Regions from separate parts of the Streptomyces sp. NPDC048291 genome, predicted to be linked through region 2. Evidence: riboswitches for the same ligand, from Rfam matches in the RefSeq annotation. Region 2 holds a riboswitch; each other region holds the start of a gene.
The links. A riboswitch is a leader RNA that binds a small molecule or an ion and turns the genes downstream of it on or off. The one in region 2 is predicted to bind cyclic di-AMP.
Positions count from the first base shown of each region.

Region 1: it holds a riboswitch for cyclic di-AMP, as region 2 does, so the genes downstream of both, ACGF5O_RS38380 (transglycosylase family protein) here and ACGF5O_RS29260 (peptidoglycan DD-metalloendopeptidase family protein) in region 2, are expected to answer to the same signal.
Region 3: it holds a riboswitch for cyclic di-AMP, as region 2 does, so the genes downstream of both, ACGF5O_RS31615 (NlpC/P60 family protein) here and ACGF5O_RS29260 (peptidoglycan DD-metalloendopeptidase family protein) in region 2, are expected to answer to the same signal.

Region 1 is NZ_JBICZC010000016.1:105,869-110,698, reverse strand. It holds gene ACGF5O_RS38390 (cytochrome P450) at 1-1,020, shown strand, start outside; gene ACGF5O_RS38385 (transglycosylase family protein) at 1,198-2,196, shown strand; cyclic di-AMP (ydaO/yuaA leader) riboswitch at 2,391-2,564, shown strand; gene ACGF5O_RS38380 (transglycosylase family protein) at 2,569-3,252, shown strand; gene eno (phosphopyruvate hydratase) at 3,599-4,830, shown strand, end outside.
Region 2 is NZ_JBICZC010000011.1:183,844-188,673, reverse strand. It holds gene ACGF5O_RS29265 (SGNH/GDSL hydrolase family protein) at 1-428, opposite strand, end outside; gene ACGF5O_RS29260 (peptidoglycan DD-metalloendopeptidase family protein) at 673-1,626, opposite strand; cyclic di-AMP (ydaO/yuaA leader) riboswitch at 1,631-1,791, opposite strand; gene ACGF5O_RS29255 (alpha-galactosidase) at 2,099-4,171, opposite strand; gene ACGF5O_RS29250 (tyrosine-protein phosphatase) at 4,370-4,830, shown strand, end outside.
Region 3 is NZ_JBICZC010000012.1:216,085-220,914, forward strand. It holds gene ACGF5O_RS31615 (NlpC/P60 family protein) at 1-2,208, opposite strand, end outside; cyclic di-AMP (ydaO/yuaA leader) riboswitch at 2,219-2,394, opposite strand; gene ACGF5O_RS31620 (DUF1996 domain-containing protein) at 2,802-4,796, shown strand; gene ACGF5O_RS31625 (lipoprotein) at 4,807-4,830, opposite strand, start outside.

The DNA of each region.
Region 1 (4,830 bases), on a different contig from region 2:
GGGGAGCGCAAGGCCGAGTTGATGACGCACCTGCTCAACATCGACCCGCCGGACCACACCAGGCTGCGGCGGCTGGTGAGCAAGGCGTTCACCCCGCGCCGGGTGGCCGAGTTCGCGCCGCGGGTCCGTGAGCTGACCGACCGGCTCATCGACGGGTTCGCGGAGCGGGGCGAGGCCGACCTCATCCACGAGTTCGCCTTCCCGCTGCCCATCTACGCCATCTGCGACCTGCTCGGCGTCCCGCCCGAGGACCAGGACGACTTCCGGGACTGGGCGGGGATGATGATCCGGCACGGGGGCGGGCCGCGGGGCGGGGTCGCGCGGTCCGTGAAGAAGATGCGCGGATATCTGGCCGAGCTGATCCACCGGAAGCGGGAGGCGCTGCCCGCCGAGGCAGGTCCCGGCGAGGACCTCATCTCCGGGCTCATCCGGGCCTCGGACCACGGAGAGCACCTCACCGAGAACGAGGCCGCGGCCATGGCGTTCATCCTGCTGTTCGCCGGCTTCGAGACCACCGTCAACCTGATCGGGAACGGCACGTACGCGCTGCTCACCCACCCCGGGCAGCGGGCCCGCCTGCAGGAGTCCCTGGCCGCCGGCGAGCGCGGGCTGCTGGAGACCGGCGTCGAGGAACTGCTGCGCTACGACGGGCCGGTGGAGCTGGCCACCTGGCGGTTCGCCACCGAGCCGGTCGCGATCGGCGGGCAGCACATCGCCCCCGGCGACCCGGTCCTGGTCGTCCTGGCCGCGGCCGACCGGGACCCGGAGCGGTTCGCCGAGCCGGACACCCTCGACCTCGCCCGGCGGGACAACCAGCACCTCGGATACGGCCACGGCATCCACTACTGCCTGGGCGCCCCGCTCGCCCGCCTGGAAGGGCAGACCGCGCTCGCCGGTCTCCTCACCCGCCTTCCCGACCTGCGACTCGCGGTGGACGAGAGCGAGTTGCGGTGGCGCGGCGGGCTCATCATGCGCGGGCTGCGCACGCTGCCCGTGGAGTTCACGCCGACCGGCCGCTGAAGCCTCCACCTGCCCCTACGGGCAAAAGATGATTAGCGTTCAAGTCTGTGATCTTCACGTGATCTGCGCGGCATTAACTTGTGACAAGTGATCGTCTGCCGATACGTTCACCCCTCAGTACGGCGCCCTTGCGGGACCCGCCGTGCCGGTCACCGCTGTCGCTCGAAAGGTTTCCGCATGCTCTCCGGGAACGGTCGTCACCGTCGCCCCCGCCAGGCTCCGGCGCTCCTCGTCGCGGCCGGGGTGACCGGCTCCGCCATCGCCCTCCCGCTCCTCGGCGCGGTGAACGCCAGCGCGGCCGACGGCTCCACCTGGGACCAGGTGGCCGAGTGCGAGAGCGGCGGTTCCTGGAGCGCCGACAACGGCACCGGCTACTACGGCGGTCTCCAGATCTCCCTGGACGACTGGAGCGAGTACGGGGGCCTGGAGTACGCCGGCACCCCCGACCAGGCGAGCCGTTCGCAGCAGATCGCGGTCGCCGAGAAGATGCTCGCCGACCAGGGCACCAAGGCCTGGCGGACCTGCGCCCTGATCGCCGGACTCTCGTCCGACGACGCGTCGGTGAACGTCGACACGGGCCTCGGCGACTCGAGTGATTCGTCCGGTTCCTCCGACTCGTCGGACTCGTCCTCGGGGCTGTCGGACTCGTCCTCGTCCTCCGGTTCCGACTCCTCCTCGGGCGCCGCGGACTCCGGGAGCGAGTCCGCCACCCCCTTGCCGAGCGCGAGTGCCGACAGCGACTCCAAGGCGGACAGCTCCGGCAAGTCCAGCAAGACGGACAAGTCGGAATCGTCCAAGTCCGGCTCGGATGCCGACGCTTCGAAGGCGAGCGGGAGCCCTGCCGTCTCCGAGTCCGACGACTCGGACAATTCGTGGCAGACCGGTGGCTCTTGGAGCCTGGTCGACACGGGCGCCGTCGGCAGTGGCGGCAAGCACCGTGGCGGCTCGGCGGACGAAAGCGTGACAAACGGTCAGGGCTCCGCCTCCAACGGCCGGCACGCCTCCCGCGACAGCGGCACCTACACCGTCCGTGACGGCGACACCCTCGCCTCCATCGCCGACTCCCTTGACCTCGACGGCGGATGGCGCGCGCTCTACGACGCGAACAAGGCCGACATCGGCACCGACCCGAACGCCATCGCTCCCGGTCAGACCCTGAAACTCGGCAGCGAATAGGGCGAAAAGCGGCGGGAGTTGGCGCCCCGCTTCGAGCCGAATGTCCGTTTTGGTGAAAGTGTGGGATGAGTCTCAGAAGCCCTGATCATCTTTGAAATTCACCGGATCGCCTGTTTACGGTCAAGGCCGCTCGTCACCACGAGCCCCGGCCGTCGCAACGCCGAGTCCTGCCAGCGGCCGTCCGGGAACAGTCGTCGCGTCATGCGCCGTAGGCAGGAGCGGGGGACCCAAGGTAAGTGCCGGGACCGGTGGTTGAGGCCGCCGATCCGGCTCGGGGTGAAGCCGCGCACCGACACACGGTGTGCGGCCGGGCAACTCAACCGGCCCGAACCCGACAGCTCACCTCGCAGGCGTCGGTGAGGGGATCGATCCATGCTGTTCTCCGGCAAGGGCAAGCACCGCCGTCCGTCCAAGGCCGTCCGCGCCATCGCCGTCGCCGGTGTCACCGGCGTCGCCGTCGCCGCGCCGCTGATGGCGGCCGGCAGCGCCTCCGCCGCCACCGCCTCCGAGTGGGACACCGTCGCCCAGTGCGAGTCCGGCGGCAACTGGTCCATCAACACCGGCAACGGCTACTACGGCGGTCTCCAGTTCTCCGCCTCCACCTGGGCCGCGTACGGCGGCACGCAGTACGCCGCGCAGGCCAACCAGGCCAGCAAGGCGCAGCAGATCACGATCGCCGAGAAGGTCCTCGCCGCGCAGGGCAAGGGTGCCTGGCCGGTCTGCGGCACGGGCCTGTCCGGCGCCGCCTACACCGGCGGCAGCGCCGGCTCGACCAGCTCCTCGTCGAGCAGCAGCACCGGCACCCGCTCGACCGACACCCAGGCCGCCTCCCGCTCCGCCGAGCGCCCGGCCGCCAAGAAGACCGTCACCACCCCGACCGGCAAGAAGGTCAAGAAGGGCGACGGCGAGTACAAGGTCGTCAAGGGCGACACCCTCAGCTCGATCGCCGAGAAGCACAAGGTCAAGGGCGGCTGGCAGGCGCTGTTCAAGCTGAACAAGGACATCGTCGACGACGCCGACTTCATCTACCCGGGCCAGCAGCTGCACCTGAAGTAAGACCCAGCTGAACCACAGCCCCCACACAGCCGTGGTCCCCATAGTGGGGACCACGTGAGGGTCACCCCCGTCCCCCACGAGCCCCCGCTCCGGTGCGTTTTCCCCCGAACGCACCGGGGCGGGGTTTCTCTTTGCGGTCAGGCTCCGTGGCCCGCTCTTCTTCCGTTCTTCATCGGGACCCCCTTTGTTCCGCGCGTGAACAATGAGTACCGTCAGTGTGTCCACGGGCCGGTCGGTCGTGCCGGCCGACGGCCCTCGGACGGTTAGGCTCTAGTCGCAAGGCTGAGCAAGGGCCGACGAGGCCCGCGTGCGCCCCGCACAACCAGCGTCACATCCCAAGAAGGAGATGCTCGTGCCGTCCATCGACGTCGTCGTAGCCCGGGAAATCCTGGACTCCCGAGGCAACCCCACGGTCGAGGTCGAGGTCGGCCTCGACGACGGCAGCACGGGTCGTGCCGCCGTCCCGTCCGGCGCCTCCACCGGTGCCTTCGAGGCCATCGAGCTCCGTGACGGCGACCCCAACCGCTACCTGGGCAAGGGTGTCGAGAAGGCCGTCCTCGCCGTCATCGAGCAGATCGGCCCGGAGCTCGTCGGCTACGACGCCACCGAGCAGCGCCTGATCGACCAGGCCATGTTCGACCTGGACGCCACCGACAACAAGGGCTCGCTCGGCGCCAACGCCATCCTCGGCGTCTCCCTCGCCGTCGCGCACGCCGCCTCCGAGGCGTCCGACCTGCCGCTGTTCCGCTACCTCGGCGGCCCGAACGCGCACCTGCTGCCCGTTCCGATGATGAACATCCTCAACGGCGGCTCGCACGCGGACTCCAACGTCGACATCCAGGAGTTCATGATCGCCCCGATCGGCGCGGAGTCCTTCTCCGAGGCGCTGCGCTGGGGTGCCGAGGTCTACCACACCCTGAAGAAGGTCCTGAAGAGCAAGGGCCTGGCCACCGGCCTCGGCGACGAGGGCGGCTTCGCCCCGAACCTGGAGTCGAACCGCGCCGCGCTCGACCTCATCCTGGAGGCGATCAAGCAGGCCGGTTACGTCCCCGGCGAGCAGATCGCGCTCGCGCTCGACGTCGCCGCGTCCGAGTTCTACAAGGACGGCAAGTACGAGTTCGAGGGCAAGTCCCGCTCGGCCGCGGAGATGACCGAGTACTACGAGGAGCTCGTCGCCGCGTACCCGCTGGTCTCCATCGAGGACCCGCTGTTCGAGGACGACTGGGCGGGCTGGAAGGTCCTCACCGACAAGCTCGGCGACAAGGTGCAGATCGTCGGCGACGACCTGTTCGTCACCAACCCGGAGCGCCTGGCCCGCGGCATCGAGGAGGGCACCGCCAACGCCCTGCTGGTGAAGGTGAACCAGATCGGTTCGCTGACCGAGACCCTGGACGCCGTCGAGCTCGCCCAGCGCAACGGCTTCAAGTGCATGATGTCGCACCGCTCCGGCGAGACCGAGGACGTCACCATCGCCGACCTCGCCGTCGCCACCAACTGCGGCCAGATCAAGACCGGCGCCCCGGCCCGCTCCGAGCGCGTCGCCAAGTACAACCAGCTGCTGCGCATCGAGGAGATCCT
Region 2 (4,830 bases):
GCCCGGACATGTCCGTTGTACGTGGCGATCTTGCCGCGCAGGTGCTTGAGGACGGGCACGCCCCGGGTGTCGAACCCGGTGGTCACCAGCACCGTGCCGACGGCCTCGGTCAGCTGGGCCACGGCCCGCTCGAACCGCTCCGCGACCTCGTCGGGGTCGGTGCCGGGGCGGATGATGTCGTTGCCGCCCGCGCAGAAGGAGACCAGGTCCGGGGCGAGTTCCAGGGCCTGCGGCACCTGGTCCGCCACGATCTGGTCGAGCAGTTTCCCGCGCACGGCAAGGTTGGTGTAGCCGAAGTCGCCCTCGGGCCGCCGGTCGGACAGCAGTACCGCGAACCGGTCGGCCCAGCCGACGAACGCCCCGTCGGGGCCGGGGTCTCCCACGCCCTCGGTGAAGCTGTCCCCCACCGCTGCGTACGACCCGATCACTGATGCATTGTCACTCTTCGAATCGTCTCCCACATCGGACCATGATTCACCTTCGACTGTGACCTACGCGACCGTAATAAGGGGTTGACGCTCGGTGAGATAAGACACCCTTAAATACTTTGCCAATCTTGGAATAAGGCCCTGAGCACCGGCGTTGAGGTGTCGACAAACACCGGAGGCCGGACCCGGGGATCGGGGGTCCGGCCTCCGGAGTGCGTGTCGGACCAGTGGGCGGCGCGCCGGGTCAGCCGACGGCGAGGCCCTTGGCGCGGAGGTAGGCGACCGGGTCCACGTCCGAGCCGTAGTCGGGGGTGGTGCGGATCTCGAAGTGGAGGTGCGGGCCGGTCACGTTGCCGGTCGCGCCGGAGAGGCCGACCTGCTGGCCCGCGGTCACGCTCTGGCCGACCGAGACGGACAGGGCGGAGAGGTGGCCGTACTGCGCGTAGTAGCCGTCGGCGAGCCGGATGACGACCTGGTTGCCGTAGGCGCCGCCCCAGCCGGCCGAGACGACCGTACCGGCGCCGACGGCCTTGACCGGGGTGCCGGTCGGGACGACGAAGTCGACGCCCGTGTGGTAGCCGCTGGACCACATGCTGCCGGCCACGTGGTAGCCGGTGCCGATGGCACCACCCGTGACCGGGAGGGCGAAGCCGGAGGCGGTCGCAACCGAACCTTCCGAACCGGCCGAGTCGTTCGAACCGGTCGTGCCGTTCGAGGAGGCCGAGGACGAGGACGCGGTCGACCTGGACGGCCGCGGGTCCGAGTGCACCCGTGAACGGGAGCCGGAGTCCGTCGTCGCGGCGTGCCGGCCGCCGAGGGTGAGCTTCAGGCCAGGGTGGATCAGCGAGGGGTTGTCGCCGACGGCCTCCCGGTTGTCGGCGTAGATCCGGTGCCAGCCGCCGTGGACGTGCTGGTCGCGGGCGATCTTCGAGAGATAGTCGCCGGACACCACCGTGTAGACGCGGTGCGCGGAATGCGCGGCACCGGAATTCCCCGCGGGCGCCTGCTTCACCGCGGTCTTCTCGATCACGGGAAGCGACTGCGTGGCCTTTTCGGAAACGGACTGCGGAGTGGCCGCGTGGGCACCGGTGGCCCCCATGAGCGGCAGAGCCAGCGCGGCGCCACCGGTTCCTGCGACGGCCATCGAGCGGGTGAAACGCTGGGACTTGGGGCGGCGGTGCTTACCCTTCGCGGGCATGGCGCATTCCTCTCCTGCGCCTGCGAGGTGAGCTGTCGGGTTCGGGCTGGAGCTGCCCGGCCACGCCGGAAGGCGTGGCTACACCCCTAGCCGTCCCGGGAACCGGAACAGGCGGTCATACCTGGTGGGTCCCCCGCTCCTGCCGGGCACGGGTGAGTGTGTGTGGGGACTCCGGGCGGCGGCAGGATTCGGCGTTCCGACCGGATGTGTGGCGAACGTAAGCGAGTGGGACGGACGTGGACAAGCATCCGTTTCCCGCCATCCGCGTTTCACTTGATCCGTTGTCGGAAATCCCGGTCACCCTCCGTGAATTCCGATCTTTTCGCCTTTCCAACCTTCTTGGAAAGCGCCGGAATTACGTGAACATGACGCGCGACGGACGGTCACGAATATGACGCTCCTCACGCACGTCATGCCACGTCCTCTTATTCCATGACGAGCTGGAACTAAGGTGTCAATTCGGGCAGATAGGTCAGATCCGCCGGAAACGGATGACTGCCGCATCCAGGTCACCCTTCAGCCCGGTGCGCAGCCCGTGATGCAACAGCACGGCACCCCCGTGCGATTCCCCCGTTTCGAGGCACTCGTACGACGCTGCCGGGTCGAGCCCCTGGAGCCGCAGCGCCGGCGCCGGCTCGCCGTAGCTCTGCGCCTGCAGCCAGGCGAGGACGACGGTCTCGTCGCCGAGCGTGTACTGCACCGCGCTGAGCCCGCCCGCCGGCGGCCGCAGCCGGAACTGGTCGCCGCGCTGCACCAGGGGCCTGATCTCCTTGTAGAGCTCCACCCAACGACCGGCCTCGGCGAGCTCCTCCTCGGTCCAGTCCGAGAGGTCGCCGCCGACACCGAGCGCCCCGGCCATGGAGCTGACGAACCGGAAACGCAGCGAGCTGACCCGGCCGTTGAGCTGGTGGTTCGGGCTGTCGGTGACCCAGGCGGACATCACCCGGGCGGGGTGGATCTGGCTGAAGCCGTGCTGGATGGCCAGCCGGTCCAGCGGGTCGGTGTTGTCGGAGGTCCACGCCTCGTCGGTACGGCTCATGATCCCTAGGTCGATCCGCCCGCCACCGCCGGAGCAGGACTCGATGGCGACGTTCGGGTGGGCCGCGCGGATCCGGTCGAGCAGGGCGTACAGCCCGCGCACGTGATCGACCCACAGGCGCTGCGGGTAGGGCTCGCCGGGCCAACCCGCGTCCGTGAAGCAGCGGTTGAAGTCCCACTTCACGTAGTCGATCGGGGCGCTGGACAGCAGGGTGTCGAGCTGCTGCCAGAGGTACTCCTGGACGTCCTCGCGGGCGAGGTTGAGGACGAGCTGGTTGCGGAGTTCCGTCCGCTTTCGTCCCTGCTGGTACTGGACCCAGTCGGGATGCGCGCGGTACAGGTCGCTGTCCGCGTTGACCATCTCGGGCTCGACCCAGATGCCGAACTGCATGCCGAGGGCGTGCACGTAGTCGGCGAGGGGCTTGAGGCCCTTGGGGAAGCGGTCGGGGTTGGGCGTCCAGTCGCCGAGGCCGGCGTGGTCGCTGGTGCGGGCGCCGAACCAGCCGTCGTCCACCACGAACAGTTCGACGCCGATCGCGGCGGCCCGGCGCGCGAGGGTGGCCTGCTGCTCCTCGGAGATGTCGAAGGTGGTGGCCTCCCAGGAGTTGAACAGCACCGGCCGGTCCTGGTCGGCGTCCGGGATGATGTACGCCCGCTGGTAGGCGTGCCAGGCGCGGCTGGCCCCGCCGAAGCCGCCGTCGGACCAGAGGCCCGCGAAGACGGGACTGGTGTAGGACTCGCCCTCGGCCAGCATCAGCAGGCCCGAGTCGTCGTAGCCGGCGCCGCCGGTGATCTGCACGCGCGCGTCGGGGAGTTGGGCGACCGCGATGCGCCAGGAGCCGGACCAGCCGAGGGCGCAGCCCCAGACCTCGCCGTGCTCCTCGGTGGCGTCGGTGTCGAGGGCGACCCAGGGCAGGTGCTGGTGGCCGGTGTGGCCGCGGCGGCTGCCGATGACCTTCTCGCCGTAGGTGAGCGGCGCACTGACCAGCCGGGACTCGGCGGCCCAGCGGCCGTGCAGCTGGGAGAGCCGCCAGCCCTCGCGGTCGGGGAGCGTCCAGGTGGCGGGGTCGGCGCGGAGCAGCTCCAGGCGCGCGTGTGCCTCGTTGCCGACGGTCACCCACCGCTCGACGACGTCGCCGCGCATCCGGTAGTGCAGGGTGATGACGATCCCGTCGTCCGTGAAGCGCAGCCGGAGCTCGTCCGCCTCGACCACGTAGGAGTCGAAGGTCCACTCGGTGCCCCGGCGCTCGTCGGTCCGCACGGACAGCGCGGGGCGGACGAAGCGGGGACCGCCCTCGACGGGGTACTCCTCACGGCCGTCCAGCGGGGACTCGAAGGGCCAGTAGCCGGGCAGCGCCCGGGTGCTGAGCTCCTCGGCGTCGGCGAGCCGGATCCTGGGGCCCCAGTGCAGGTGGAGCAGTTCGTCGGCCTCCGTCAGATGCAGCGCGTAGCTGCTGCCGGGGCCCGACAGGAGCCAGGTACGACCGTTTTCGGCGATGTCCACCATCGAGAAACCTCACACAGGGGCCAACAGATCCGCTCAAGCACCAACATCATCAAGGGCCACGGGCTCCGGAAGCAAGGGTCATGGGCCGCCGAGGCGGTGCCTGTGGACAACTCATTGCCCACGGAAACCGATGTCGTATGGTCGATCCAGTGCCCGTCGACGAGCAGCGCCGACGGGGCCGGCCGGGAGGAGCCCCCCGTGACGCAGCAGGTCCCGTCGACCGAGCCCGAGCTGGCCGGTGTGCGCAACTTCCGTGACGTGGGCGGCCTGCCGACCGTGGACGGGCGCCGGGTGCGGCCGGGCGTGCTGTTCCGCAGCGGCCATCTGGCGCACGCGACGGAGCAGGACGCGGAGTTCCTCGCCTCGCTCGGCCTGCACACGATCTTCGACTTCCGCAACGCGGCCGACCAGAAGCTGGAGGGCCCGGACGTCGAGCTGCCCGGCGTGCGGAACCTGAACCTGCCGCTGACCGACCCGGCGCACGGCGCCGACTTCTGGAAGATGGTCCGCGAGGGCGAGATCGACCAGCTGCGCGGGCTCCTGGGCGACGGCAAGGCCGCGGCCCGGATGGTCACCTCGTACCGCACGATCGTCAAGGACCGCACCGACGAGCACTCGCGCGTGCTGCACGCGCTCGCCGAGGACAGCGTCCCGGCGCT
Region 3 (4,830 bases), on a different contig from region 2:
GTCGTCGAAGAAGAAGACCAGGTCACCGGGTTCGACGGCGGCCAGCGTGATCGGGGTGCCGGCCAGCGTCTGCTCCGCCGCGGTGCGCGGCAGCGACACGCCGGCGGCACGCCAGGCCGCCTGGGTCAGGCTGCTGGCGTCGTACGCCCCCGGCCCGGTCGCTCCCCAGACACACGGCCGGCCGATCTGCTCCCGCGCGAACGCCAGCGCCTTCATCGCCTTGCCCGGCTCGGCCCCGGCGCCCGGCTGGACGAAGGCAGCGGGGTCGGCGTAGGCGCCGGGCGCCGGGGCGGCCGGGGCGGGCACCGGTGCGGCGACCTGCGCGGGTGCGGTCGGCAGGGGCGTGGTGGGGAGCGGGGGGGTGAAGACCGGGGCGGCCGGGGCGGGCGCGGCCATGGGCATCGCCATGGCGGGCGCGGCGGCCATCATCGCCTCGGGCGGCGCGGTCATGGCCGTCGGCATCGCGGGCATCGCGGGCGCGGCCGGTGCGGGGGGCGCTGCCATCGGGGCCTGCATCGGTGCTGCCATGGGCATGGGCATGGGCATGGTCATCGGCGCGGGCATCGCGGCGGCGGGCGCTGCCATCGCCGTCGGCATGGCCGTGGTGGCGGCGTAGGCGTAGGCGCCCTCGGCGGGCTGCATGCCTGCCGCGTAGGTGCCGTACATGTTGTCGGCGGCGGGTGCCGCGGCGAAGGGCGCGGCCGGCGGCATGGCGGCCATCGGGGCCGCGGGGGCCGCCGCGGGGTACGCGCCGTTGGCGTAGGCGGTGTCGGCGGCGGCCGGGGGGATGTCGGCGTAGGCGGCGGGCGCGTTCGGCGACATGACCCGATAGCCGCCGAGGTCCATCGGGGCGGGAGCGGCCGGGGGAACGGCGGGCGCCGCGGTCGGGAAGGCGCCGCCGCCGTTCATGGGGTCGGCGGTCGGGAAGGCGCCCGTGTTCGTGGGAGCCGCGGTCGGGAAGACACTCGTGCTCGCCATCGGGTCCGCGGTCGGGAAGACGCTGGTGCTCGCCATGGGATCCGCCGTCGGGAAGACGCTCGCGCCCAGGGGGTCCGCGGCAGGGAAAGTGCCCCCGTCGGCCGGGGTCGGCATCGGGAACGAGCCCGTGGCGCCCGGCGTCATGATGCGGAAGGAGCCGGAGTCCCCCGGGGACGGGGCCGGAGCCTGGGCGGCACCCGCGTCCATGGCCGGCCCGGTCTGGTAGGTCCCGCCGCCCGAGCCGCCCGGGGTCATGACGCGGAAGCCGGTGGAGTCGGCCGCGGCGCGGGGCGGGGTGCTGTCTGCGCTTCCGGGGGTCATGACACGGAAGCCGGTGGAGTCGGCTGCGGCGCGCGTCGGGGCGCTGTCGGCGCCCCCCGGGGTCATGATGCGGAAGGTGCCGGTGTCCGACGGGGACACGATCGGGATGCCGCCGGTCTCGGTCACCGCCGGGAGCGCGCGGGTGGCCGCGCGGGAGTCGGCCCGGAAGGAACCGCTGCCGGTGCGCTGGTTCGGTATGCCGACGGGGGGAGCCTGCCACGGCTGCGCCGGGGCCTGCGCCTCGGGCGTGGGCCAGGGGCTGGGCGCCGGCCCAGCGGCCTGGGCGACCGGGATCTGGACCGGGACCGGCGCCGGGTCGAGGGCGGCGATCGCGCGCTGCCCGGTGCGCTGGGACAGCACCTCGCGCGCCTTGGCGAGCTTGAGCTGGTTCTTGGTCTTGGAGGCACCCGGCGTGGGCCGCTGCGGCCCGGCGGCGGGCAGCGCCCTCGGCGCACCCGAAGGCACCGCGGGCACCGCCGCGGCGGGCCCCGCCGTCAGTTCCAGCCTCGGGCGCGACGGCAGTTCGCGGACGACCTCGATCTCGCTCTGCGCGGACGGCCCCGCGGTCAGCTCCAGCCGGGCCGGGCCGGAGTCCTCGAGCTGGCCGAGCAGGTCGGCGGCCATGGCGCTGAGGGGCCGGCGCGGGCCGGGCCGGTTGGGCTGCCGGTCGGTGGGCAGCGCGGCCGGAACGCTCGGCCCCAGCCTCGAACGCGCCCCCTCGAACCACTCCCTGGCGATGTTGTCGAGGCCCGGGTCGTCGCGACGGGTCCGTTTGAACAGCGGAACACCGCGTGAGCGCGAGCCCCCGCTCATCGCACGGGTGGCGTTGTAGTTCCCGGTGGCGTTCTCGGCCTGGTCGTAGAGGCTGTCGATCCGCTGTCGAACCTCGTCACGGCTTTCGGGCGCCATTGAGGGGTCGTGCTCCTTCCGTACTCCGCCTACCGGGTTAGCTGTCGGGTTCGGGCGGTCGAATCCGGAAGGCATGCCCTACGGCCGCTGTCCTTGCGGACGACCGGCCGATTCACCCCAGTGATCGGTTGGGTCCCCGGCTCCGGATCCGCCCCTGAGGGGCACCGGACTCGGCGGAGGCCGCGCGGCCCGACGGGAATCGCCGGGGGGAGCCGAACGGCTTGCCCGTCAACTTAGCCAACTTGTGTCACTCGTGTGAAGGTTGAAGTGGCTAATGTCCGATACGTATTTGTGATGTTCGTCTTAGCGTTCGGAACTCGACCGTACGGCACGGCATTTGGCGCGCATCCAGTGCATTCGCAGGGTCACCGAGGCGTTGCCGTCGGTCGCGTTCCGCCGCTTCCGGGACACCCGCTTCCTGTGAGGTCACCGTGAATTCGTGGGTCCGTTGAACACCGTGGCGCCGGCTGTCGTATTAGGCCGGGGATTTCCATGCCCGGCCGCCCACGACACGCAGGGGAACGACCTTGAGACGCAACAGGCGCAGACGCCCGACCGGCGCACAACGAGCGACCTTCGCAGCGGTCGCCCTGATGCTCGGCGGTGGAGGACTGGTCGCGGTGAACGTCTATGCCTCGGCCACCGAGAACGGCGGCGGCCAGGACCAGGTCGCCACCGGTCAGGTGCTGTCCGCGCCCACGATCTACTGCCCCGACATCGGCAGCAGGCTGACGGCGGTGCCCGACGGCGCCCGGGCCGACGTCGACCGTGAACTCGCCCAGCTGGACCAGCAGATCGCCGCCGCCTACCAGCAACTCACGCAGTCCGCCGCCGAGATCGAGCAGGACCCCGGCTTCGCCGGCCAGTCGATCATCGACCCGCTCAAGGAGAAGCGGTCCGAGTCGATCCAGCGCATCGCCGACGCCATCGGCCGCGAGGGCGACCGCCCGCAGGGCCTCGACGACCTCGCCGCCTGCACCCTGCGCTCCTCGAACCAGGGCGACGGGCAGTCGGCGACCCCGACCGGCGGCGCCACGCCGAGCCAGGGCGGCCAGGACAGCGCGGCGCCGAGCCAGAGCGCCGGCACCGGCGCCGGCGGCCAGGGCGGCAACGGGCCGGTCGCCGCCGACTACGCGGACATCACCTCGGTCCAGCCGAACGTCACGACCCCGGCCGAACAGTCCGGCGGCTCCACGGGCACCTTCTCCTCCAGCTGCGGTGTCAACGCCAACGGCCTGTTCAACTCGGACAACGTGATCGTCGCGCCCGGCGTCTCCAACGGCGCCCACCACTTCCACGACTACATCGGCAACCAGTCCAACAACGCCTTCGCCAGTGACCAGGACCTCGCGAACGCCGACACCAGCTGCGCGGACCAGGGCGACAGGTCCACGTACTACTGGCCGGTGCTGCGGCTGCAGAACGGCAAGCAGGAGCGGGACGCCGACAAGCCGGGCGGCGGCACCGAGGGCAACGCCGGGCAGATCGTCACGGCGAAGGAGGTCACGCTGACCTTCGAGGGCAACCCCACCTCCAAGGTCACCGAGATGCCGCGGCTGCTGCGCATCATCACCGGCGACGCCAAGGCGTTCGTCAACGGCCCGGCCAACGCCAACGCCTCCTGGAGCTGCACCGGTTACGAGAACCGGCAGCTCAAGGACAAGTACCCGCTCTGCCCCTCCGGCAGCGACGTCGTGCGCACGTTCAGGTTCCAGAGCTGCTGGGACGGCCGGAACATCGACAGCGCCAACCACCGCACCCACGTGGCGTTCGAGGCCGCGGACGGCAGCTGCCCGGCCGGTTTCGAGGCCATCCCGCAGCTGGTGCAGCGCATCGTCTACGCCGTGGACGCGCCGAGCCTCCAGGACGGCGGCCGTACGGTCCCGCTGTTCGCGGTGGACTCGTTCCCCGAGCAGCTGCACAAGCCGGTCACCGACCACGGCGACTTCATCAACGTCTTCGACGACAGCCTGATGCGGAAGATGGTCGACTGCATCAACTCCGGCCGCACCTGCGGGGCGGGCGCCGACGAGCAGCCGCCGACCCAGAGCGCGGAGCCGTCCCAGCCGAGCGACACCGCGAGCCCGGTCGAGCCGCCGGCCGAGTCGCAGAGCGCCGAGCCGTCCGAGCCGGCGACCCAGCAGCCGCCGTCCGAGCAGCCCCCGGCCGACCAGCCCTCGTCCGAGCCGCCGGCCGGCACCCCGGCCACCGAGACCGCCACCGCTCCCGGCTCCGGCTCCGGCTCCGGCGGCAGTGAACTGCCGAGGGTCTACGCGACTCCGTCGCCGAAGAAGACGTCGACCACGAAGTCGTCCGGCGGCGGCGTGATCAGCGAGCCGACACAGCGGCCCGACACCGAGGCGCCCGCCGCCAATGGCACCGCCGCGCCGACCGGCACCGCGGTCGCCGTCCCGGCCGGTCAGGAGAGCCCGGGCGCCGGTTCCGGGACGGAGCCCCAGACCGAGCCCCAGGCCGTCCAGGGCGGTCTCGCCGAGACCGGCGCCCACCTGTGGCCCGCGGTCTTCGGCGGCCTGCTGCTGGCCTCCGGGGCCGCGTTGCTCTGGCGCACCAAGCGGAACCGGATCTGACGGGCCCTTCTCACCTGCTGCGCAGCGTGTCCTG